Regions from separate parts of the Pantoea phytobeneficialis genome, predicted to be linked through region 1. Evidence: predicted binding sites of a transcription regulator. Region 1 holds the regulator's gene; each other region holds the start of a gene.
What was found. Region 1 encodes Fur, which represses iron uptake genes when iron is present. Its sites were predicted from a motif close to ATAATAATGAGAACNACTATCAA; they were not measured.
Positions count from the first base shown of each region.

Region 2: the regulator Fur is predicted to act here: its motif matches at 3,271-3,293, upstream of CTZ24_RS12105 (TonB-dependent receptor domain-containing protein).
Region 3: the regulator Fur is predicted to act here: its motif matches at 2,873-2,895, upstream of fes (enterochelin esterase).
Region 4: the regulator Fur is predicted to act here: its motif matches at 3,796-3,818, upstream of entS (enterobactin transporter EntS).

Region 1 covers NZ_CP024636.1:1,232,921-1,238,718, forward strand. Annotated here, with positions in the region: gene nagE (N-acetylglucosamine-specific PTS transporter subunit IIBC) at 1-1,089, shown strand, start outside; gene glnS (glutamine--tRNA ligase) at 1,241-2,908, shown strand; gene CTZ24_RS05625 (hypothetical protein) at 3,144-3,539, shown strand; gene fur (ferric iron uptake transcriptional regulator) at 3,597-4,043, opposite strand; gene fldA (flavodoxin FldA) at 4,400-4,930, opposite strand; gene ybfE (LexA regulated protein) at 5,059-5,334, opposite strand; gene ybfF (esterase) at 5,503-5,798, opposite strand, start outside.
Region 2 covers NZ_CP024636.1:2,596,954-2,602,751, reverse strand. Annotated here, with positions in the region: gene CTZ24_RS12110 (hemin-degrading factor) at 1-690, opposite strand, end outside; gene CTZ24_RS12105 (TonB-dependent receptor domain-containing protein) at 742-3,138, opposite strand; gene CTZ24_RS12100 (Rdx family protein) at 3,384-3,671, shown strand; gene CTZ24_RS12095 (LysR family transcriptional regulator) at 3,752-4,627, opposite strand; gene CTZ24_RS12090 (DUF554 domain-containing protein) at 4,697-5,419, opposite strand; gene CTZ24_RS12085 (UbiX family flavin prenyltransferase) at 5,430-5,798, opposite strand, start outside.
Region 3 covers NZ_CP024636.1:569,698-575,495, reverse strand. Annotated here, with positions in the region: gene pmrB (two-component system sensor histidine kinase PmrB) at 1-446, shown strand, start outside; gene CTZ24_RS02545 (TonB-dependent siderophore receptor) at 443-2,695, opposite strand; gene fes (enterochelin esterase) at 2,949-4,160, shown strand; gene CTZ24_RS02535 (MbtH family protein) at 4,190-4,411, shown strand; gene CTZ24_RS02530 (enterobactin synthase subunit F) at 4,404-5,798, shown strand, end outside.
Region 4 covers NZ_CP024636.1:562,292-568,089, reverse strand. Annotated here, with positions in the region: gene CTZ24_RS02530 (enterobactin synthase subunit F) at 1-915, shown strand, start outside; gene CTZ24_RS02525 (ATP-binding cassette domain-containing protein) at 992-1,786, opposite strand; gene fepG (iron-enterobactin ABC transporter permease) at 1,783-2,754, opposite strand; gene fepD (Fe(3+)-siderophore ABC transporter permease) at 2,751-3,707, opposite strand; gene entS (enterobactin transporter EntS) at 3,889-5,139, shown strand; gene fepB (Fe2+-enterobactin ABC transporter substrate-binding protein) at 5,134-5,798, opposite strand, start outside.

The sequences.
Region 1 (5,798 bases):
TATGTCATCCATGCGCTGCTGACCGGGCTTTCGGTATTTATCGCGGCGAGCATGCACTGGATTGCGGGCTTTGGTTTCAGCGCCGGCCTGGTGGATATGGCGCTGTCAACGCGCAACCCGCTGGCGGTCCATTGGTGGATGCTGATCCCACAAGGTCTGGTGTTCTTCGCTATCTACTATGTGGTGTTCCGGTTCACTATCCAGAAATTCAACCTGATGACACCGGGCCGTGAACTGGCTGCTGATGATGAAACTGACGGCTATGACGTCAATGTTGACCACAGCGGCAGTGGCGAAAGCCAGACCGAATCGCTGGCGCGTCGCTACATTGGTGCCGTGGGTGGTTCAGAAAACCTGACCAACATCGATGCCTGTATCACCCGTCTGCGTCTGAACGTGAAAGATGCCGCTCAGGTGAACGACAGCGTGGCGAAACGTTTGGGTGCATCCGGTATTATCCGTCTCAACAAACAAAGCGTGCAGATTATCGTCGGTACCCAGGCGGAAAGCATTGCCACCGCGATGAAAACCGTGCTGACCAAAGGCCCAGTCGCCGCTGCCGCTACCGCGCCTGCTGCTGCACAACCCGCGGCACCACAGCCGCAGGCCGTGCTGAACAGCGACAAAGGCGTGATCGCCACGCTGGTGGCTCCGGTGAGCGGTGAAGTGGTTGCCCTGGACGCGGTGCCGGATGAAGCCTTCGCCAGCAAGGCGGTGGGTGATGGTCTGGCAATTAAGCCTACCGGTAAAACCGTGGTGGCACCGATTGCCGGTACCATCGTGAAAATCTTCAATACCAACCATGCTTTCTGTCTGGAGAGCGAGAACGGTGTTGAGATCGTGGTGCATATGGGTCTGGATACCGTCGCGCTGGAAGGCAAAGGCTTCTCGCGTCTGGTGGAAGAGGGCGCAACGGTGGTGGCGGGCCAGCCAGTGCTGGAAATGGATCTGGATTTCCTCAATGCCAATGCCCGTTCGATGATCAGCCCGGTGGTGGTCAGCAACAGCGATGATTTCGCTGGCCTCAATCTGCTGGCTAGTGGGTCAGTGGTCGCCGGTGAAACCCGTTTGTACGAGGTTAAAGGCTAAACCCTTGTGATAAACCCCAAAGGCAGGAAGCGATTCCTGCCTTTTTTGTTTTAAAACGACCAACAAACGGTTGTTTCCCTTCTGCGCTTTGTGGATCATACTCCGTTACTTTCCAGGACAAATCACCCGTATTGTATTTGAGGATTTTGAGATGAGTGAGGCTGAAGCCCGCCCAACGAACTTTATTCGTCAGATTATCGACGAAGATTTGGCGAGCGGTAAGCACAACAGCGTGCATACCCGTTTCCCGCCTGAGCCCAATGGTTACCTGCATATTGGCCATGCGAAATCGATCTGTCTGAATTTTGGTATCGCACAAGATTACCAGGGACAGTGCAATCTGCGCTTCGACGACACCAACCCGGTGAAAGAAGATATGGAGTTCGTCGAGTCCATCAAGCGCGACGTGCAATGGCTGGGCTTTGAATGGAGCGGAGACGTTTGTTACTCCTCGAACTATTTCGACCAGCTGTACAACTATGCGGTCGAACTGATCAACAAAGGCCTGGCCTATGTGGATGAGCTTTCGCCGGAAGAGATTCGCGAATACCGTGGCACCCTGACTGCCCCGGGTAAAAACAGCCCGTTCCGCGATCGCACACCGGAAGAGAACCTGGCGCTGTTTGAAAAAATGCGCGCCGGTGGCTTCGAAGAGGGCAAGGCTTGCCTGCGTGCCAAAATCGATATGGCATCAAACTTTATCGTGATGCGCGATCCGGTGCTGTATCGCATTAAATTTGCTGAGCATCACCAGACTGGTAACAAATGGTGCATCTACCCGATGTACGATTTTACCCACTGCATCTCCGACGCACTGGAAGGCATTACCCATTCACTGTGTACGCTGGAGTTCCAGGATAACCGTCGCCTGTACGATTGGGTGCTGGACAACATCAGCATTCCGGTTCACCCGCGTCAGTATGAATTCTCACGTCTGAATCTGGAATACGCGGTGATGTCGAAGCGTAAACTGACTCAGCTGGTGAGTGAAAAGGTGGTAGAAGGCTGGGATGACCCGCGTATGCTGACCGTGTCCGGTTTGCGCCGTCGTGGTTACAGCGCAGCCTCGATTCGTGAATTCTGCCTGCGAATTGGTGTGACGAAACAGGACAACATCGTTGAGATGGCCTCGCTGGAGTCATGTATCCGTGACGATCTCAACGAGAATGCGCCGCGTGCTATGGCGGTGCTGGATCCGCTGAAAGTGGTGATTGAGAACCTGCCTGCGGGTCATGAAGAGATCATCACCATGCCGAACCATCCGAACAAACCGGAAATGGGCACGCGTGAGGTTCCGTTCAGTCGTGAGGTGTGGATCGATCGCGCTGATTTCCGTGAGGAAGCCAACAAGCAGTACAAACGTCTGGTGCTGGGTAAAGAGGTCCGTCTGCGTAATGCTTATGTGATCCGTGCCGAGCGCGTAGCGAAAGATGATGAAGGCAATATCACCTGCATCTATTGTACCTGTGACGTCGATACCCTGAGCAAAGATCCGGCTGATGGCCGTAAAGTGAAAGGCGTGATCCACTGGGTTTCGGCGATCCATGCGCTGCCTGCGGAATTCCGTCTGTACGACCGTCTGTTCAGTGTACCGAACCCAGGTGCGGCAGAGGATTTCCTCACCACCATCAACCCGAACTCGCTGGAAATCAAACAAGGTTTTGTTGAGCCGGGTCTGCGTGATGCAGTAGCGCTTGCGCCGTATCAATTTGAACGTGAAGGTTATTTTTGCGCAGATAGCGTTTATTCGCAGCCTTCTAAGCTGGTATTCAACCGTACTGTCGGTTTGCGTGATACCTGGGCGAAAATCGGCGATTAATCCTTTTTGTCGTTTTCCCCATATCCTGATAAAAGGGCGAGAAATCGCCCTTTTTTATTGGCTGTAATTTGAGTTTAGCCATCTTTTATTCTGTGGCTTGCGAAACGTGCTTGTTACCGGGATTTGCAACTAATCTGACTTTAACATAATTAATCAATTTACGAGTGTTAAAAACTTTTTTTCAGGTAGGCTATGCGCTCTCAGACGTTGCTCCGCGGGTTATAAAGGAAAAAAAATGACAAGTCTCGCTCAGGAAGCCAAACACAGCGTAGTGGTATTACATCAACTTATCGAACGTATTTTTAATCAGTCGGATAGCACCGACGACAGCATTGAATTGTTCCTTTCGCACTTTCACCCGGATTTCAAAATGGTGACACCGCAGGGCAAGCAACTGGATTTCAATGCGACGGAAGTGCTGTTCCGTCAACTGCGTGGTCAACGTGAAGGGATGCGTATCGCCACCAGCGAACATGCCATCATCTCGCAACAAAGCAAGGAAGTGACGATTCAGTATCGCGAATTGCAAATGATGAACGGCACTAACCAGAGCCGCATCTCACTGGCGGTGCTGGATTGCAGTACCTCAATTCCGCGCTGGCGTTATTTACAGGAAACGCTGGTGCAGTGAAGCAGCCATAAAAAAACCGGTGCCAGGCACCGGTTTTTTTATACTGCATAGCACATTTTATTGCTTGTCGTGGAGCGTCTCGTCTTCGCGGCAGTCTCCCAACGCACAGTGGCCGTACAAGTACAGACTGTGGTTAGTCAACTTGATACCGTGACGTGTGGCGATTTCGCGCTGACGGGTTTCAATGGATTCATCGCTGAATTCGATCACTTTGCCACAATCCAGGCAGATCAGGTGGTCATGGTGATGCTGTTGCGTCAGTTCAAAGACGGATTTACCACCCTCGAAGTTATGGCGGGTCACGATTCCCGCGTCATCAAACTGGTTAAGAACGCGATAAACCGTTGCCAGACCAATCTCTTCGCCCATGTCGATCAGGCGTTTGTACAAATCTTCCGCGCTGACGTGATGGCATTCGGGTTCCTGAAGCACTTCCAGAATTTTCAGTCTGGGGAGCGTGACTTTCAGGCCAGCCTTCTTCAATGCGGAGTTGTTGTCAGTCATGCGGATATTGTCCTGTTACTTAGCTAGTCACTTGCGGCGCAGGGCCTTGAATGTCGATCACGCGCATTCTCATTTGCGTCTCATTATAGAACTCAAGCAGTGAAATGAAAACCAAGGCAATGTCCTGAAAATCACCAGTGGCTGTAAGGAGAAATGTCACTAACGCCGGCGGGGATCGTGCAGGTCTTTGTTTCCATTTCACTCAGCCTCATTCTGATGCCAGAGGAATAAGCGGATGACCGTTACGGGTATTCTACAGATTTGCGGGAAAAAGTTAAAAAACAGTAGCTATTATTTTTATAGGAAATTCCTTTAACTCAATGTGAGCCAGCGCCCACATTGAGGAGGGCAGGGGATCAGGCTTCAATGATCTCTTTCAGTTGCAGCTCATCGAAAATCTGTTTCACCCATTTATCAACACGTTCGTTGGTCAGTTCAGGCTGACGATCTTCATCGATCGCCAGACCGAGGAAGTGTTTGTCATCTGCCAGACCTTTCGAGGCTTCGAAATGGTAGCCTTCGGTCGGCCAGTGTCCCACAATCACCGCGCCGTTTGGCTCGATGATATCGCGGATGGTGCCCATCGCATCACAGAAGTATTCAGCGTAATCTTCCTGGTCACCGCAGCCAAACAGCGCGACTAATTTGCCATTGAAATCAATTTCTTCCAGAGTCGGGAAGAAATCATCCCAGTCACATTGCGCTTCGCCGTAGTACCAGGTCGGAATGCCCAGCAGCAGGATATCGAATGCTTCGAGATCTTCTTTGGTGCTCTTGGCAATGTCATGCACTTCGGCCACATCTTTACCCAGTTGTTTCTGGATCATTTTTGCAATGTTTTCAGTATTGCCGGTATCGCTGCCGAAGAAAATGCCTACGATTGCCATGAGTTAAGTAACCTCTTAAATCCTGATATATGGGTTGAATGCACAGTTAAGCGAATGATAGCAGACCGGGCAAAGTGGCGGAACTTGTAAAGCCGAGACTTTGTGTTCCTGCGTGCGGTCTGCGTGTGTTACGACAGTTTGAGTTGCGCCAGCAGCATTTGTTCAATCAATTCGCTACGGCTGATGTTCTGCTGCTCTGCCAGAGTATTAAGCGCGTCAACCGCTTCACTGCTCATTTTTAGCTCCACGCGACGTAAACCACGCACTTTGTCGCGTTTTAGCTGGTTGCGCTTGTTAATGCGCAACTGTTCGTCACGCGTTAGCGGACTGGTTTTGGGGCGACCGGGACGTCGCTCATCAGCGAAGAGATCGAGCGTGGTGCGGTCAGTTTGTTCTTTTGCCATTTTTTGTAAAACTGAGTGGGCGCGAACGGCGGAAAGGCGCTGCGCAATTTATACATTATCGGCCCAGCCACGGTGAAAAAATCATCCGCGGCAAATTTTTAGCGCGACATCATACTCCAGCACTCCTTGCGACGCCAACCTTAAACGTTTTGCGGCAAGCTTTTGCTTTTACAGTACAAAAAAGCGGCGAACTGCGCGCAAAACCGCCTCAGGTTTTTCAGCATGGACCCAGTGACCGGCACCACTGATGACATGCGCATGCGCCTGTGGAAACTGGCGCAGCAACGCATCACGATGTTGATTGTCCAGATAAGGCGATTCGCTCCCGCGAATAAACAGCGCCGGATGTGGCCATGCAGGAACCTCATTCCAGCCGGAAATGGTGGCGTAATTATCCCACAGCACCGGCACATTAAAGCGCCATTCGCCATCCTGGAACGATTTCAGAATGAACTGAATGACCC
Region 2 (5,798 bases), 1.4 Mb from region 1:
CAACTGGGCCAGCGAATCATTGCTGACCTGCCATGCCAGATCGTCTGCAACCGCGCGGAATGCCTGCTGACGTGAAATGTTATGGCGTTTCAGCAGGCCGAAGAATTGGTGCACATCGGTCATGGCACGCCATTCGGCTTCGATGGTGCTGGCATCCACGGTCGTGCTGTGCTGCGGGTGACTCGCTGGTGTCAACTCCAGTGCGGCGTGGCCTGCGGTGGTGAACTGCGCTATCAGCGCATCCCAGGCTGCGATGTCGGTGTTGTCGGTGGTGTAGATTTTCAGCACCGCGTCACCGTGCCTGTCAAAAATCTGAATACTTTGACGTTCACCGCGCGCAGTCATCTCTTGCAGGAAGAAGGCGCTATGCCACTGCTGAGGAAACAGACGCTGGTCCAGTGCGCGCGGGTTGAGGATCAGTCCGGCATGTTCGCCGAGGTGCAGGTTTTCATATTTGCCAACCTGCTCGTGCACCGCATATTCATTGCGGGTGATGCTTTTGGTTTCACCCACCGCTTCGAGGGCGGCCAACAGTGCCGGGAAATCGGTTTTCAGCGCTTTTGCATCGTGGCCGACGCGCGCCTCACAGAGTTGCGCTTCGCCAATGCCCATCAGCGCCGCCAGATCGCGGGCGTATTTTTTTGGATGTTCGCCTTTCAGGGCCAGATAGTGTTCGTAACGTTCGTTCATTGCGCATGCTCCATGAAAATGCCCTGCGTTGCCGCAGGGCGAAGTGATTTATTAGAAATCGACGTTCACACCCAACTGGAAGGTGCGTCCGGGCATCACAGCAAGCTGTGAATCATAGTAGTTCTGATCGGTTTTGCTGGTGGTGGATTCCAGATCGCGGCTGCTCAGATAATCCCAGTATTTGCGGTCCGTCAGGTTGTAGATACCGCCACTGATCTTGACGTTTTTGGTGACGCGGTAGTAAGCCGTCAGGTCAACCAACGCATAACCGGGGATATTCTGGTAGTAGGTATTGCTGGTGGTGCCAATCGCGCTGCCAGCATTGGTATAGGTCTGACGCTGGGTATACGTTGCACGCTTACCATGATTAAAGGTAGCGGTAACGGCTGCACCGTAGCGCTGATCGGGATCGTCATAGGCCACACCCGTAATCAGACGCATCGGCGGCACACTCTCCAACGGCACGTATTTATCACCCAGGTAGCTGGACTTAGACGCGCCCTGCGCATAACCAAATGCCAGACGTGCGCTCAGGCCATCGACTTCTGGCACCCATGTGCCGATGTTGAACTTGCTACCGAATTCCGCACCGTAGATATAGGCTTTGTCACGGTTTTCCGCACGGTAAGCAATGCCAATGTTGCTCGGGATGTCAGTAAAGACTTCCGGATTCGAACTACGGCTGTAACGGGTGTAGTCGATAAAGTTTTTGTAGCTGTTGTAGAAGGTCGCCGCGGAGAAGGTGATCCCTTCAACCGCTTCGCCTTTCAGACCGAACTCAAAGTTATTGCTGGTTTCGGTTTTCAGGTCGGTGTTACCCAACAGTGCATACTGATTTGAACCACCATAATTGGATGTCAGGTTCCATGAACCATACAACTGGCTTGGGTTCGGGAACTGTGCGCCGCGCTTGTATTGCAGGTAAGCCATCATTTTCGGCGTCAGGTTGTACTGGAAGGCGATTGACGGCAGCAGCTGGCCATCACTAAAGCTCTTGCCATACAGCGTTGACACTGCACCCGTTGATACATCGGCATCCCCGCCCGAAATGCTGGAGAGGTTCTGCGGCTTGGTATTCTGATAAGCGTAACGCACGCCAGGAATCACGGAGAAGGTATGGCCGTTCAAATCCCAGCTCATGGTGTCTTCAACAAAAGCCCCGAAAGTCCAGCTACGGCTGTTGGCTTCTGGCGGAGTGATATTGTTGTAAGACGTCTGCGCCGGGTCCATCCAGTATGGACGCTCAGTTTTCGCGATGCTGGCGTTCAGACCATAGCTGAAGTTGTTAAACAGCCAGCTCTTTTCACCTTTGGTTTCAAAACCATAGGTTTTGGTGTTGTAGTCTGAATAGATATTGTGCGCTGCAACGGAACCGGCGACTGGCACGGCAGTATCATCGTGTGCCTGCGTTTCCTGGTAATAGATGCTGCTTTCAAGCGAATCTACCAGCAGGTTATTGTCCGGCGTCCAGAGATCTTTCAACATGCCACTCCAGCGACGAGTCTGGCTGCTCTGATCGGCACGGCCATAAATGGTCGTGGTGCCTGTGCCCCAGTAATCGAAGTTGGTGTGATTGGTTTTGTGGTAGTAGTCCAGCGTGGCGCTGAACTGATGCTCGCTGTTCGGCTGCCAGATTCCGGTGGCAGCGATGGCATCCGAGTGCCAGTTGGCCGGGTAGGCATCGATAGTGCCGCTATTGTTACGGGTTTCCTGACCGTCACGACGGCTAATCACCACGATACCACGCAGGGTTTCATCACCTGCTTCGGCGGTGATGCCATTGTGCCAGCTACGGTTGGAAGAATCGTAGTCGCTCTGATAACCGAAGTAGGTCTGCTTAGTTGGCGACAGGTAATCATCCGGTGATTTGGGACGGAAGGACACCGAGCCACCGAGGGCGTTATTCTTGTAGGAAACATCGGTCGCACCGGAAACAATACCGACTGAGCCATACATGTAAGGATCGATATAGTCGCGGCCAATCCCGAAGGTGCCTGAACCGGTGCGGCCAACGGAGCTACGCCCCGTTGCAAAAGGCTGTTCGATACCGTCTACGTCGATAGAGACACGGTTATCTTCCAGGCCACGGATGTTATAACCGGTATAACCACCACGGTCGCCAGTGTAGCCGCTTTTGCCGGTGTTACTACCGCCTGCGGCGCCCGGCGCGCTAACCAGCGGCTGATAACGCATAATTGAACCGAAATCATTACCACCCTGCTTTTGCATTTCTTCAGCTGAGATGGTGTTACGGCTGCCAGCAACCAACGGTTGTTTCGGTGCAGTAACGGTCATCACCGGTTCATTGGTGGTGGTTTTCTTGCCTGAAATGGTCAGATCTTGATTATCGCTGGTCGCTGCATAGCCACAAGCCGCGTGAATCGCTGACGCTAAGATCGCCGTTTTGAAAAGACGCTGGTGAGTTAACCCCGAAAATAATGAGGACATAGACGCGAAATACCTGGTTAATTGTTAGTATTCGCTCACTTGCTTGCTGCCAGAAAACCACAGGTTTTGTATATAAAACCGTAAAAAGTTACAGACTTTTTTTATGTTATAAATGATTTCGTCAGGAATGTAATGTAAGTGGTAATCATTATCAATAGCATTTACACTAAGATGTATCTTAGACAGCACAATTTGTTAACCATAGTTAACTTATTACTAATCAATTAATTAAGATGAGCGATGACATGGCACAGAAACCCGCGGTGAATATTCATTACTGTACGCAATGCAACTGGTTGCTGCGTTCAGCGTGGATGGCGCAGGAGTTGCTGCATACTTTTGCTGATGATTTAGCTTCGGTGACGTTACAACCCGGCACCGGTGGCGTGTTTGAAATCACCATCGATGGCAACGTGATTTGGGAACGCAAGCAGGAAGGCGGCTTCCCCGATGCGGCGGCGTTAAAGCAGCGGGTGCGGGATTATTGCTTCCCGGATCGGGAGCTGGGCCATGTGGATAAGAAAAAAAACTAGCGAGCTGAATCGTAGCGGCGCGATTTATCGCGCTCTTTTACAACCGCACCGCAGCCAAAAACGCGCGATAAATCGCGCCGCTACGCCACTTCATGTTCCAGCGGCCACAGCAGGCGATCCTGCGCGGTGCTCAACGCAACAATCGCCGGATGGTAAATCGCGAAGGGTTCCGCCAGTGGACACACCATATATCTGCCCTGCGCACTGGGGATAAACTCCGATCGCGGTAAAAAGGCTGCACCATCAAACCCCTGCTCCATCATTTCCAGCACCAGACGGGGTTCGGATACCTTGATACTGATGTTCACCTGTTCAAGGCTACTGAACAGCTTACTGCGCAGCACTTCATAGGTTCCTTCCCCACCAATGCGGTGTAGCAGAATCAGCGGAATGCCGCTGAGATCGGCAAACTGCAACGCTTTTCCCGCCAGCATTGGCGCGTAATGTGAAGAGATCACCGCAATGGTATCAATCGGTTCCAGCTCACGCACAAACCACGCCTGACGATCGCCAGGGGTTTGCATCAGCGCAATATCAACGGTGTTATCCAGCAGCATCGCTTCCAGATGGCTGGAGTCAGACACGATAACGTTAATATCCCAGTCGGGGCGGTTGCGGTAGTAATCCATCAGGATGGTATTGAAATAGCGCAGATACAGGTAGGAGATACCGATATTCACCCGACGCTGCTTACGCGTGGCAATGGTGATGGTCTGACGCTTCAGTTGATTGACCCGGCTCAGGATGTCGCATGCCTGACGATAAAGAAAAGTTCCGGCCTCGGTCAGCACCATACGGCGTGGGGTGCGGGTAAACAGCGGCGAACCAATTTCCTCTTCCAGTTCCTGGAGACGTTTACCCAGCGGCGGTTGTGCGATGTTCAATAGCTTTGCGGCTTTACTGATGGAGCCCTGTTCCGCTATTGTGCAAAAGTAATGCAATCGTTTGAGATCCATGATGCTCCGCGCCTCCTCGCGCCTGATACGACATGGCTAACCCCGATCCAACCGCGGCTGTCGTACTGCTTAATGAATAAACATCGTCCACAGATGGCTGATCGGCATCACCAGCACCAACGCGGGTAACATATTCGCCACCGGGAATGATTTAATTCCGGCGATACGGAAACCCGCCGCCAACATGATAAATCCACCCGCCGCGGTAAAGTCACTCATCATGGTTGCGGTGGTGTGCGGCATAATCAGTACTGCGGCTGACGCCAGCACCAGCTGAATGATGAGCTGTGGTACGGCAATCACCGCTACCGCATAACCCAGCAAGGTAGCAAAAATCGCGGCGGTGAAGATATCCATAATGGATTTAACAAACAGGATATTGGGATCGTGTGTCATCCCTTCGGTCATCGCTCCGATAATGCCGGTACCGCTGGCGCAGAACAACACCATAATCGCCACGTACTTCTCGGTAAAGGCCGCGCCCGTCAGACCGGTTTCGGTTTGTTCACCCTGGAAACGCCCAACCAGCCCTTTTGCCAGATTACCGAGGCGGCCAATTTTCTCCTCCAGAAACACCAGTTCACCGAGAGCGGCACCGATAATCAGCGCCAGAATCACCGCCGGTAAGCTGTGAATCTTACCAATCAATACGATCCCGAGGCCCATCGACGACAGGCCGAAGGTCATCGGCAGTGCTACGCGTAAGCGTTCCGGCACTTTAGTGCCGAGAAAAGCGCCTGCCATCCCACCAATCAGCACGGCGCTGCCGTTGACAAAGGGTCCCACTACCATAATTTACTCCTTAGGCTTCATTATGTTTTTCACCCCAGCGCTTCAGGTTGCCGACATCGAGATCAAACAGGTCGAGGGCACGCGATACACTGTGATGCACCATTTCATCCACGGATTGTGGCTTCTGGTAAAAGGCCGGAACCGGCGGGTAAACGATCCCGCCCATTTCCGTCACTGCTGCCATATTGCGGATGTGCACCAGATTGAGCGGCGTCTCACGTACCATCAGCACCAGCCGACGCCGCTCTTTCAGGATCACATCTGCTGCACGGGTCAGCAGATTGCCGGTCAGCCCATGTGCGATGGACGCCAGCGAATTCATTGAGCAGGGCGCAATCAGCATGCCGAGGGTCTTAAACGAGCCGCTGGAGATCGAGGC
Region 3 (5,798 bases), 660 kb from region 1:
TGCACTGGCAGCAAGACATCATGCAACCGCTCCAGCCCGAGATGGCCGAACTTTATCAGCAACGCCAGCAGCAGCTGCACTGGCCGCAGGGTGCCGACGTAGCGCAGCAGGGCGAAGCGGTATTGCTGCGCCTGATGCTGCGCAATCTGCTGGAAAACGCCTCGCGCTACAGCCCGGAAGGGAGTGAAGTGAAGGTGGTGTTACGTCAGGAACAACAACAAGTGATTGTTGAAGTCTGGGATCAAGGGCCAGGCATCGAAGCCAGCGCGGCAGAGGAGTTAACCAAAGCCTTTCGGCGGCGCGATCAACGTTATGGCGGCAGTGGGCTGGGCTTGAATATCGTGCTGCGCATCGTGCAGATGCATCGTGGTCGTCTGGAGTTACTGAACCGTAAAGATGGCAGCGGACTGATTGCCCGCTGCCATTTGCCTCAGTTGCTGAATTAGAACTGGGTGTTGAGGCTCATGTAGTAAGTGCGGCCTGAATCGTTGTAGGTATTGGCACCCGCACCGTACAGGTAAGCGCCGGTAGTTGAGTTACCGGTAGTCTGGGCATTACCCTGACGCCAGTGGCGCTTGTCGAACAGGTTGTCGATACCTACTGTCACGCTGACGTACTTGTTCACATCATAAGTACCGCTCATGCCGAGGATGGAGTAAGGGCTAACCTGATCGGTGGCGCTGCCGGTAACCGGATCGCCATGATAGTCATACTTCTTCGGCACCTGCTTACCATACCAGGTAAAGGTGGTTTGCAGTGACAGATCTTCCATTGCCTGCCAACTCAGTGTCGAGTTCAGGGTATATTGCGGAATAATCGACAAACGGTCGCCCGTAGTTTTGTTCTTACTCTGCAACATGTAGGTGAAGTTGTTATTCCAGGTCACCGTATCGGAGAAAGGAATGTTAACCGTTCCTTCCAGCCCTTCAACCACCGCTTTTGGCACGTTCTCCCATTTGTAGATGTTAGTGGTGCCGTTGGAAGCGGTACCGGTTGACACCATACCCGCTTCAATTTTGTTGCGATAATCGTTACGGAACCAGGTCAAACCGGCCTGATAACCCTCGTGTTTCCACTCCAGACCAATCTCTTTGTTGATGCTGTTTTCCGCTTTCAGGTCTTTGTTACCTTGCAGATAACAGGCGCTGGAGGCGTCAGCACAACCCTGGCCGTTGCTGTACAACAGATAGTTCGGGTTGGTCTGATACAGGCTTGGTGCCTTATAAGCACGGCCAATCCCCATCTTCAACGTGAAATCATCACCCAGACCTTGCGACAGGTTCAGTGATGGGCTCCAGTTGTTGCCAACAATCGAATGATGGTCGAAGCGCAGGCTTGGGGTCAGCATGGTGCTGTCCGTGACTTCCATATTGTCTTCAGCAAACAACGAGAAGATTTCAGCCTGTGAGTAAGGACTACGTCCGGTATTGGAGATACCCGGCACGCTACCGTAGTTGGCCGCCTGCGTGGTTGAAGACGGATCCTTCATACGCTGCTGGTTCCATTCAGTGCCCAGGGTCGCCGTCTGGTTGATCAACCATTCAAACGGGATGCTGATTTCACTGTGCAGCATGATGTCATCCAACTGAATGGTGTTAAAACCACTGTTGGAGAAGATCCCCTCGGTGCCGCCTGCCAGGCCTTCATTAATGCGGGTATTACGGGTTTTCTCGTAGCGTCCCCAGGTATTGGTGCTGACGCCATTATCCCAGGCACCGGTCCACTTCAGCGAGACGTTCTGACGATACAGGCGGTTAGTTTCGTCACCGTACAGGCTTTTCACCAGCGTGCTGGTGTTGGTGTTCTGGGTATCACCGGCATACAGGTTGCCCTGACGGCTATAACCCGCCTGAAGTTCCAGGGTCTGCATCGGCGCAAACGCCCAGCTTAATAAGGCATTGATATCTTTATTGACTGAACCTTCGCGTCCCGCCGGATAGCTGCCCGCGTAAGTCCCGGTACGATCTGCCGCATGGCCTTCGTTGATATCGTAAGCATCAGCCTGAGTTTTGGCTAAACCGCCATATAAACGGAAGTTGAAATCATCGCCCAGCGGCCCTTGCAGACTGAAGTTGGTGCGTTTGGTTGCGCCTTCATCTTTATGCTGCGGTACGTTGAAATAGGTATTCCAGGAACCGTGCCACTGCTGATCGGTGTATTTTTTGGTGATGATGTTCACCACACCGCCCGCCGCGCCGTTACCGTAGCGCACCGCTGCCGGTCCACGGATCACGTCGATATGGTCGATCAACTCGGGTGGCACCCAGTTGGTATCGCCACGGGTATCACGCTCGCCACGCCAGCCGAGTCGCACCGAGTTACGGCTGGTGATCGGCATACCATCAACCATAATCAGGGTGTTTTCTGGCCCCATGCCACGAATATCGATCTGGCGATTGTTGCCACGCTGGCCGCTGGTGGAGTTACCGGTCAGGTTAACACCCGGCATGGTTCGAATGATTTCAGAGACGTCACGGGCTGGCGGATGCTTTTTGATTTCATCAGCGGTGATGGTGGAAACACCGGGAGCCTGTAGCGTCTGTTGCTCGGCGGTCACCATCATGGTGCCGCCATCATGTGAACTGGCGTCTGTGCTGGTAGTCGTACTACTGGAGGTATCTGCTGCCCAGGCGCTGCTGGAAAGTAGGCCCAGTTCAATCAGAATGGCTAATGATAAACGCGAATATTTTGTCATTTTTTCGTTCCTGGATTGCCAGCAAAGGTGGCTGGCGAGCCGGTGAGAAGGTCACAGTCCTTATCAAAACCCCGTTCCAAGCCTGGCAGTGCTATCCGTTGCGCATCCTTTCCTTAATGGGAAAGTTGACAGGCGGAACGAGCGTGCTCATTTATGAGCGGAAACACACTATTGCAAATGCAAATAATTATCAATAGTATTATTTATAACCTTTGTGAAAGAATCCTTGAGTAAATGGCGACTGGCAGCACCTATGACCTGGCTAAATGATCTAACCGGCAGTGAAGCCTGGTGGCAGGAGCAACAACGTAAAGGTATCCCGCGTGTGGAAGGCGAAGTGAACGGCGAGTGCCAGGTCACTTTCCTCTGGCGCGATCCGCAGGGCAACGAGACGCAGTCACCTATCCAGCGGGTATGGATTAACATCACCGGTGTGACCGATCACCACCAGCGCCGCGCCCCACAATCCCTGATGCGAGTAGCCAATACCGATGTCTGGTACTGGCAAACCACCCTGCCAGCCAACTGGCGTGGCAGCTACTGCCTGATGCCAGATGAGCAGGCGACGGATTTTTCCGGCGATGTCGATATGTACACGCTGCGCAACTGGTGGCGCGACAAATTCCCGACCGCCCAGGCGGATCCGCTCAATGCCCTGCGAGGCTGGTCTGGTGGACGCGGCATGGGGGTATCCCCATTGCATCTGCCGCTGGCACCCAATCAGCAGCTATGGCGTGCGATAGATGAAGGCCACGCCCCTGCAATCCCTTTGCAAGAATATCGCTGGGACAGCCACTTACTCGGCAACAGTCGCCGGGTGTGGATCTATTGCACCGGCGAGGCCCAACCCGCGTCACGGCCACTGGCAATTTTGCTCGACGGTCAGTTCTGGGCCAACAGCATGCCGATTGCCGGACCGCTGCAACAACTCACCGATGAGGGCGCATTGCCTGCTGCCGTCTATCTGTTTATCGACATCATTGATCGTGAGCACCGCAGCCGTGAGTTGCCGTGTAACCCGCTGTTCTGGCAAGCCTTGCAGGAAGAATTACTTCCCCAGGTCGCGCAGTGGGCACCGTACCAACCGCAGGCCACCAGTACCGTGGTCGCCGGGCAGAGCTTCGGCGGTCTGGCATCAGTGTTTGCGGCGCTGCACTGGCCGCAGCAGTTTGGCAACGCCATCAGTTTGTCGGGCTCCTTCTGGTGGCCGGAGCGTGGTAATCCGCATGGCTGGCTGTTGCAGCAACTGGATCAAGGTCTGGCACCGCGCCAGCCGCTGCGTTTCTGGCTGGAAGCGGGTAAACGTGAAGGACTGATTTTGCAGGCAAATCAGCAACTACAGCAGAAGTTGCAGGCCGCTGGCTATCAGGTGCACTACCAGCCAGTAGAAGGGGGACACGACGCGCTGTGCTGGCGTGGTGGCCTGATTGATGGTTTACAGGCGTTGTGGCGCACCCCGACATAAATTCATCTCGCCCGGACTCAGGAGCCGACATGGAACATCGCAATCCCTTCGACGATCCGCAGCAGGATTGTCTGGTGCTGCGCAATCCGCAGCAACAATACAGTTTATGGCCCGCGTTCAGCGCCCTCCCCGCTGGCTGGCTCGCCGTGTATGGCCCGCAGCCACAGCCTGATTGCCTCAACTGGCTGGAACAGAACTGGGGGAATATCCGCCCAGTGACGCAGGACACCAACCGGAGCGACAATGTCTGAATCCCTGATGAATCGACCCCATACCGAACAACAAACCCTGCCGCTGGTGGCAGCACAGCCCGGCATCTGGATTGCCGATCAGCTGTCGCCCCATCACAACGCCTATGCGGTCGCGCACTTTATTGAATTGCAGGGCGATATTGACAGTGAGTTGCTGAGCAAAGCGATCATCAATGGGATGCAGGAGGCCGATACGCTGAATATGGCGTTTGGCGAGGTAGACGGCGAAGCGCTGCAATGGCCGCAGATCCAGCATTTCACCGCACCGCAAGTGGTTGACCTGCGCTCAGACGAGAATCCCGCAGACAAAGCCCGCGCGCTGATGCGTGACGATATGAATGGCGATCTGCGCGTGCTGAGCGGTTCCCCCTTATATCATCATTGCCTGTATCGCCTCGGCGAGCAGCATTGGTTCTGGTATCAGCGTTATCACCACCTGGTGGTGGATGGCTTCAGTTTTACCGCCCTGACGCGGCGCATCGCCAACCTGTACAGCGCCTGGGCGCGCCAGCAGGAGCCAGAACCCACGCCGTTTATCCCCTTTAGCGAAGTGGTGGAGGAGTATCAGCGTTATCAGCAATCCTCCTCCTTTGAACGTGATCGCCAGTTCTGGCGTGAAAAAGGGGCATCCCTGCCCGCCCCTGCCTCACTGGCGGCGCAACCGCTGGCCGGACAAAGCGCCAGCACCCAACTGCTGCGCCATAGCCTGACGATGGATCACGCCTCCTTCCAGACGCTGGTCAGCCAACATCCGCAGCACAGCGCCGCCGATCTCGCCTTCGCGCTGGTTGGCTTATGGTTGGCGCGCCTCAGCGGGCAAAACGATTTTTCCGCAGGTTTCATCTTTATGCGGCGTATCGGTTCGGCCGCGCTATGCGCCACCGGGCCGGTGATTAACGTGTTACCGATGGCGATCCATTACGACCCGTCACAGCCACTGGCCGCACTGGCAACGCAACTGGCGGGTGAAGTGAAGAAAATGCGCCGCCACCAGCGCTATGACGCTGAACAGGTGCAACGCGATCTGGGACGCCTTGGCGATGGCGATCCGATCTACGGTCCGGTGATCAACCTGAAGATGTTTGATTATCAGCTGGATTTCGCCGGTGTGGAGGGCATCACCCATCAACTGGCTTCTGGTCCGGTACGCGATCTGGAAATCGCCATCTATATCAGTGAACAGGGTGAGCTGACGCTGGAGTTGCTGGCGAATGCGGAACGCTACAATCTGGCGACGCTGCAACGCCACACCAGCCGTTTTGCGCTGCTGCTGACCCAGTTGGCCGCGGAACCGCAGCGCCCGTGCGGCGAGTTGGATCTGTTGACCGCAGCAGAACATCACTGGCTGGCGGATATTAACCATACCCCTCACCCGGTGCCTGCCGAG
Region 4 (5,798 bases), 670 kb from region 1:
AGCGCCCAGGATGATTTCTTTGCCCTGGGCGGTCATTCACTGCTGGCGATGCGCCTTGCTGCCCAGTTGCGCCGTGAACTCCGGCAGCCGGTGACCGTCGGACAGATCATGGTTGCCTCCACCGTCGAGAAGCTGGCTGCATTGTTAAGTGATGCGCAATCCCACCAGCAGGCCGGTTTTGAGGCCGTGCTGCCGCTGCGCCAGGGCACTGGGCCAAATTTGTTCTGTTTCCATCCGGCCTCTGGCTTTGCGTGGCAATTCAGCATTCTGCAACGCTACCTTGATGCGCGCTGGTCGTTGATCGGCATTCAGTCGCCGGACACCGCCAGCCCGTTGAATCAAAGCACGCATCTGGACGAGGTGTGCGACGCCCATCTGCGCACCCTGCGCGAGGTACAGCCGCACGGCCCTTATTATTTCCTCGGCTATTCACTTGGCGGTACGCTGGCTCAGGGGATTGCGGCACGGCTGGCGGCTGCCGGTGAAGAGGTAGCGTTCCTCGGCCTGCTTGATACCTGGCCGCCAGAGACGCAGAACTGGGATGAAAAACGCGGCGAAAACGTGCTGGACCCGGCAGTGCTGGACGAAGTGAACCGCGAGCGCGAGCAGTTTATTGCGGCGCAACGGCATCAGGCGGGTGAAGAGATGCAGGTGATGTTTGACACTATCGAAGCCAACTACGCCAGTTCAGTACGTCTGTTGGCAACGGCACGCAGCGCCAGCTTCAGTGGCCGCGCAACCTTGTTCCTCGCAGAACAGACGCAACAGCCGGGACAGGATGCACGTCGCGCCTGGGCACCTTATGTCGGCGAGCTGGAGGTGTGGCCGATGGATTGCGCCCACGTCGATATCATTTCACCGAAGATGTTTGAGCAAATCGGACCGTTATTACAACGGCTACTGAGCAAACTCTGATCCAGAATGTAGGGCGCGATTTATCGCGCCGATTTTTTCCAGCACCGCGCACGGAACCGCGCGATAAATCACACCGCTACGGCCGTCCCAGCGGCACAATCATTGGCGTATGCGCCACCGGGTCTTCCACAATCACGCAGCGCAAGCCGTATACCTGCTCAATCAACGCGGGCGTGACAATCTCTGCCGGTTTCCCTTCCGCGATAATCCGTCCATGACGCATAGCAATCAGGTGCGTGGCATAGCGGCAGGCGTGATTCAGATCATGCAGCACCACCACCAACGAACGGCCATGCTGTTGATTGAGATCCTGCATCAATTCCAGCAATTCAATCTGATGGGTGATATCCAGCCAGGTGGTCGGCTCGTCCAGTAACAACAACGGCGTTTGCTGCGCCAGCACCATCGCAATCCACACACGCTGACGCTGACCGCCAGACAAGGTATCCACCTGCTGATCAGCGAGATCAGACACCCCGGTCGCCAGCATCGCCTGCTGCACCGCAGCTTCATCTTCAGCACGCCAGCGCCCGAACAGCGCCTGATGTGGATAACGTCCACGCGCCACCAGCTCAGTGACGCTGATGCCTGCCGGGGCGTTAGAACTTTGCGGCAGCAGGCCCAGGCGGCGTGCCACCTCTTTGGTGGGATAGCGCGCAATGGCTTCTCCGTCCAAAAACACCTGACCTTTTAACGGCGTATTCAGACGACTCAGGGTGCGCAACAGGGTTGATTTGCCACAGGCATTCGGGCCGATAATCACCGTCAGTTCCCCTTCCGGGATCGCCACCGACAAATTTTCTGCCACCACTTTTTTGTCGTAACCCAGCGTCAACCCTTCGCCATAGAGACGACTGGAGATTTCGGTCATTGGCGTCGTGCCTCCCGCACCAGTAAAGCAATCAGATAAAGGCCGCCGATGCTGACGGTAATCACCCCCACCGGCAATTGATAAGGTAAGAACAGATGCTGGGCTGCGAAATCGGCAGCAATCAGCAACAGCGCACCACACAATCCGGCCAGCGGCATGCCGCCGCCGAGACGGCGCGCAATCTGCGGTGCCAGTAGCGCCACAAAGGAGATCGGGCCGACCAGCGCCGTTGAAGCAGCGATCAGCACCACGCCAAGCAGCATCAACCACAGGCGGCTACGCTCCACCGGCACGCCAAGGGCGCAGGCGGTGTCATCCCCCATCTCCAGCAAACGCATCCGGCGGGCCAGCAGCGCCACCAACAGCAGCGCCAGCAGTAACACCACGATCACCGGCGGCGTTTTTGTCCAGGTAATACCGTTCAGCGAACCGGCGCTCCACAGACCGGCGCTGAGGGCAGCATCCAGCGAAGCGCTGATAATCAACCAGCTGTTAAGCCCCATCAACAACGCGCGCACGCTGATGCCGACGATAATCAAACGGAAAGTTTCCACGCCGTTACGCCAGGCAAACAGGTAAACCAGCGCGGCAGTGGCAATGCCGCCAATCATCGCAGCAGCCGTCATCGCCGAGGCGTTTTGGTTGAACAACACCAGCGCCACCAGCACACCGCTGTAGGCACCGGTGTTAAAGCCAAGAATATCCGGGCTGCCTAATGGATTACGCAACAGTGACTGGAAAATCGCGCCGCTCACGCCCAACGCTGCGCCAATCAGCAACGCCATCAACACGCGTGGCAGACGCCACTCCAGCACGATCAGTTTGATATTGCTGGCACCCTGCCCCAGCATCACCTGCCAGATTTGTTCACCGCTGACCGGCAGAGCACCCCGTGTCATCGCCAGAAACGCGAGCAATCCGCAACCGAGCAGCAACCAGAAGGTATGAAACATGACGCGCCGGGTCATACAACACCTCGCGCGAGTTTGCGCCGCACCAGTACAATCAACATCGGTGCTCCCAGCATGGCGGTGACGATAGAAACGCGCAGCTCACCTGGCACCAGCAGGCGACCAATAATATCCGCCGTTAACAGCAGGATCGGCGTCACCAACGCGGTAGCAGGCAGTAGCCAGCGATGGTCATTCCCCACCAGCCAGCGCGCCAGATGCGGCGTCATCAACCCAACAAACGCAATCGGTCCAACCGCTGCGGTGGCTGCACCGCACAGCAGCGCAATCGCCAGCAGCCCCAGTACCTGGGTACGGGCCACGCGCGTACCCAGCGCGGTCGCCATATCGCCGCCCATACTCAGGCTGTTTAACGCTTGCGACAAACAGAAAGCCACCACGCTTCCGACGGCAACGGCTGGCCACAGGGTACGCAGGATGCTGAAGTCGCGAATATCCAGCGAACCACTGTGCCAGAAACGCAGGTGATCATAGATGTCAGGATTGAGCAGCGAGATGCCTGAGGTCAGCCCTTCCAGTACCGCGCTTAACGCGACACCGGCCAGGGTTAAACGCACCGGATTGACGCGCCCGCCACCTATCGCGCCGGTCATCGACACCAGCAATGAAGCCAGTAGCGCACCGCCAAAAGCAAAACCAAGCCATTCGGACGGCGCATTGGCACCAAAGCATGCCACCCCCAACACCACGGCGAAACTGGCTCCGGCGTTGACACCAAGAATACCGGGGTCAGCGAGTGGATTACGCGTCAGGCTTTGCATTAACGCGCCGGCCAGCCCCAGAGCCACGCCCGCCAGCAATCCGGCCAGGGTACGCGGCAGACGCGCCTCGCGAACGATAACGCAATCCGCACTACCACAGGTGGTGGTCACGGCATGATAAACATCGGAAAGAGAGATGGATTTTGCCCCCAGCATTAAACTCAGGGCAATAAGGAGCACCAGCAGCATCCCTGATCCTGCAAGTGCGCGAGTCTGGTGCATAGCGTTATGAACCTTTAATGATCAACGTAATCGCGTGCGTAGGGTAAATGTGATAATGATATTTGTTATCGTTATTACTCGTATTTGTCTATGTTATCATGACTCGCCTCGCGGAAGATGAGGAAAATTGGTGCAAAAAGGCGAAGAAATGAACAAACCCTCCCACTTTATCGATCTCTCCCTGCTTAAATCCCATCCGGCGTTTCGCGCGGTATTTATCGCCCGCTTTATCTCGATTGTCGCACTCGGCATGTTGGCGGTGGCGGTGCCGGTACAAATTCAGCAGATGACAAAATCCCCCCTGCTGGTTGGACTCGGCGTTACGGTAGCCGCCTGCGGCATGTTTATTGGTTTGCTAGCCGGCGGGGTACTGGCCGATCGTTATGAACGTAAGAAACTGATTTTATTCGCCCGCTCGACCTGTGGTCTGGGCTTTGTCGGACTGGCGATCAACGCGGCGTTGCCTGAACCCTCACTGACTGCGGTGTATCTGCTGGGGCTGTGGGATGGCTTTTTCGGTGCGATTGGCGTCACCGCGCTGTTGGCCGCGACTCCGGCGCTGGTCGGACGCGAGAATTTGATGCAGGCGGGCGCAATTACCATGCTTTCGGTACGTTTCGGCTCCATCCTGTCACCGGCGATAGCCGGCATGGTGATTGCCAGTGGCGGCGTGGTATGGAACTTCGTCCTCGCGGCGCTGGGGACCTTACTGACCGTGCTGACCTTACTAAAACTGCCGATGCTACCTCCGCCACCACAGCCGCGCGAGCACCCCCTGAAATCGCTGGCAACCGGTGTGCAATTTCTTTTTACCACGCCTTTGGTGGGGATGGCGGCGTTGATGGGCGCACTGGTGACGCTGGCGAGCGCGATTCGCGTGCTCTATCCGGCGCTGGCTCCGCATTGGGAGGTGAGTGCCGACCGACTGGGATTGATGTTCGCTGCCGTGCCTTTGGGTGCCGCAATCGGCGCTGTCACCAGTGGTCGGTTAGCACAGGCCGCACGTCCCGGTTTATTGATTCTCAGTAGCGCTATCGCCTCATTTCTGGCGCTCGGGCTGTTTGGCCTGATGCCAGACTTCCCCCTCGCGTTGCTCTGCCTGGTGGCGTTTGGTTACTTCAGTTCCATTACCAGCCTGGTGCAGTACACCCTGATTCAGGCATTAACCCCTGATGCGCTGCTGGGACGTATTAACAGCTTATGGACGGCACAAAACGTCACCGGGGATGCGCTGGGCGCGGCGCTGATTGGCGGGATCGGTGCCTGGCTGTTACCTCAGCAGGCGGCCGCGGTGTTTGGCTTTGCTGCCACCCTGCTGGGCGTGCTGATGTGGCTGGTGATGGGATCGTTACGTCGCTATCAACCGCCAGCCGTAACGCTGGCGGAAGAAGCATCATGACTTCACAAACAGTTTTTCCAGGCGAGCCAGCAGGTTGCTGGCGCTGAAGTAATCAAGGCGGAAGCTGTCAACGCCCATTGCATAAACCTGTTGCTGCGTCACAGCGGCGTTTTGTGCGAGGAACGGATTAGCCAGCACCGACTGACGGGTTTTGTCATCGCCAGCAAATAACAGGAAGCTGTGTCCCGTCAGGCCGCTGGCAACGTTTTCACCCGCGAGCTGAATGATGTCCTTGCGCTGTCCCATGCTGTGGCTTTGTTGAATATTGGCCGGGGGCATCGCCAGGGTGAAGCCCAGTTGCTGCAACAATTTGCCCTGCGCCGATTCAGCGGTCCACAAATTCACCGCGCGTCCATCGCCATTCCACACCAGGGCGGAAACCGGCTGCGGCGGTAATGTGATGGCTTTTTTCAGCGCGGCCTGACGATCGGCAAAGGCTTTAATATGCTGCGCCGCTTCAGTTTCATGACCGGTGGCCTCACCGAGCAGCGTCATCAGGTCCTGCCAGCTTTTATCGTCGTAGTTAATCACCAGCGTCGGTGCAATGGCAGAAAGCTGACTCACCAGCTTGATGGCGGAGTCGTTGCCCGTGGCGCTGACGATAATCAGATCCGGTGCTTCGGCTGCCACCGCTTCAGCGTTGGCTTCACCAATATACA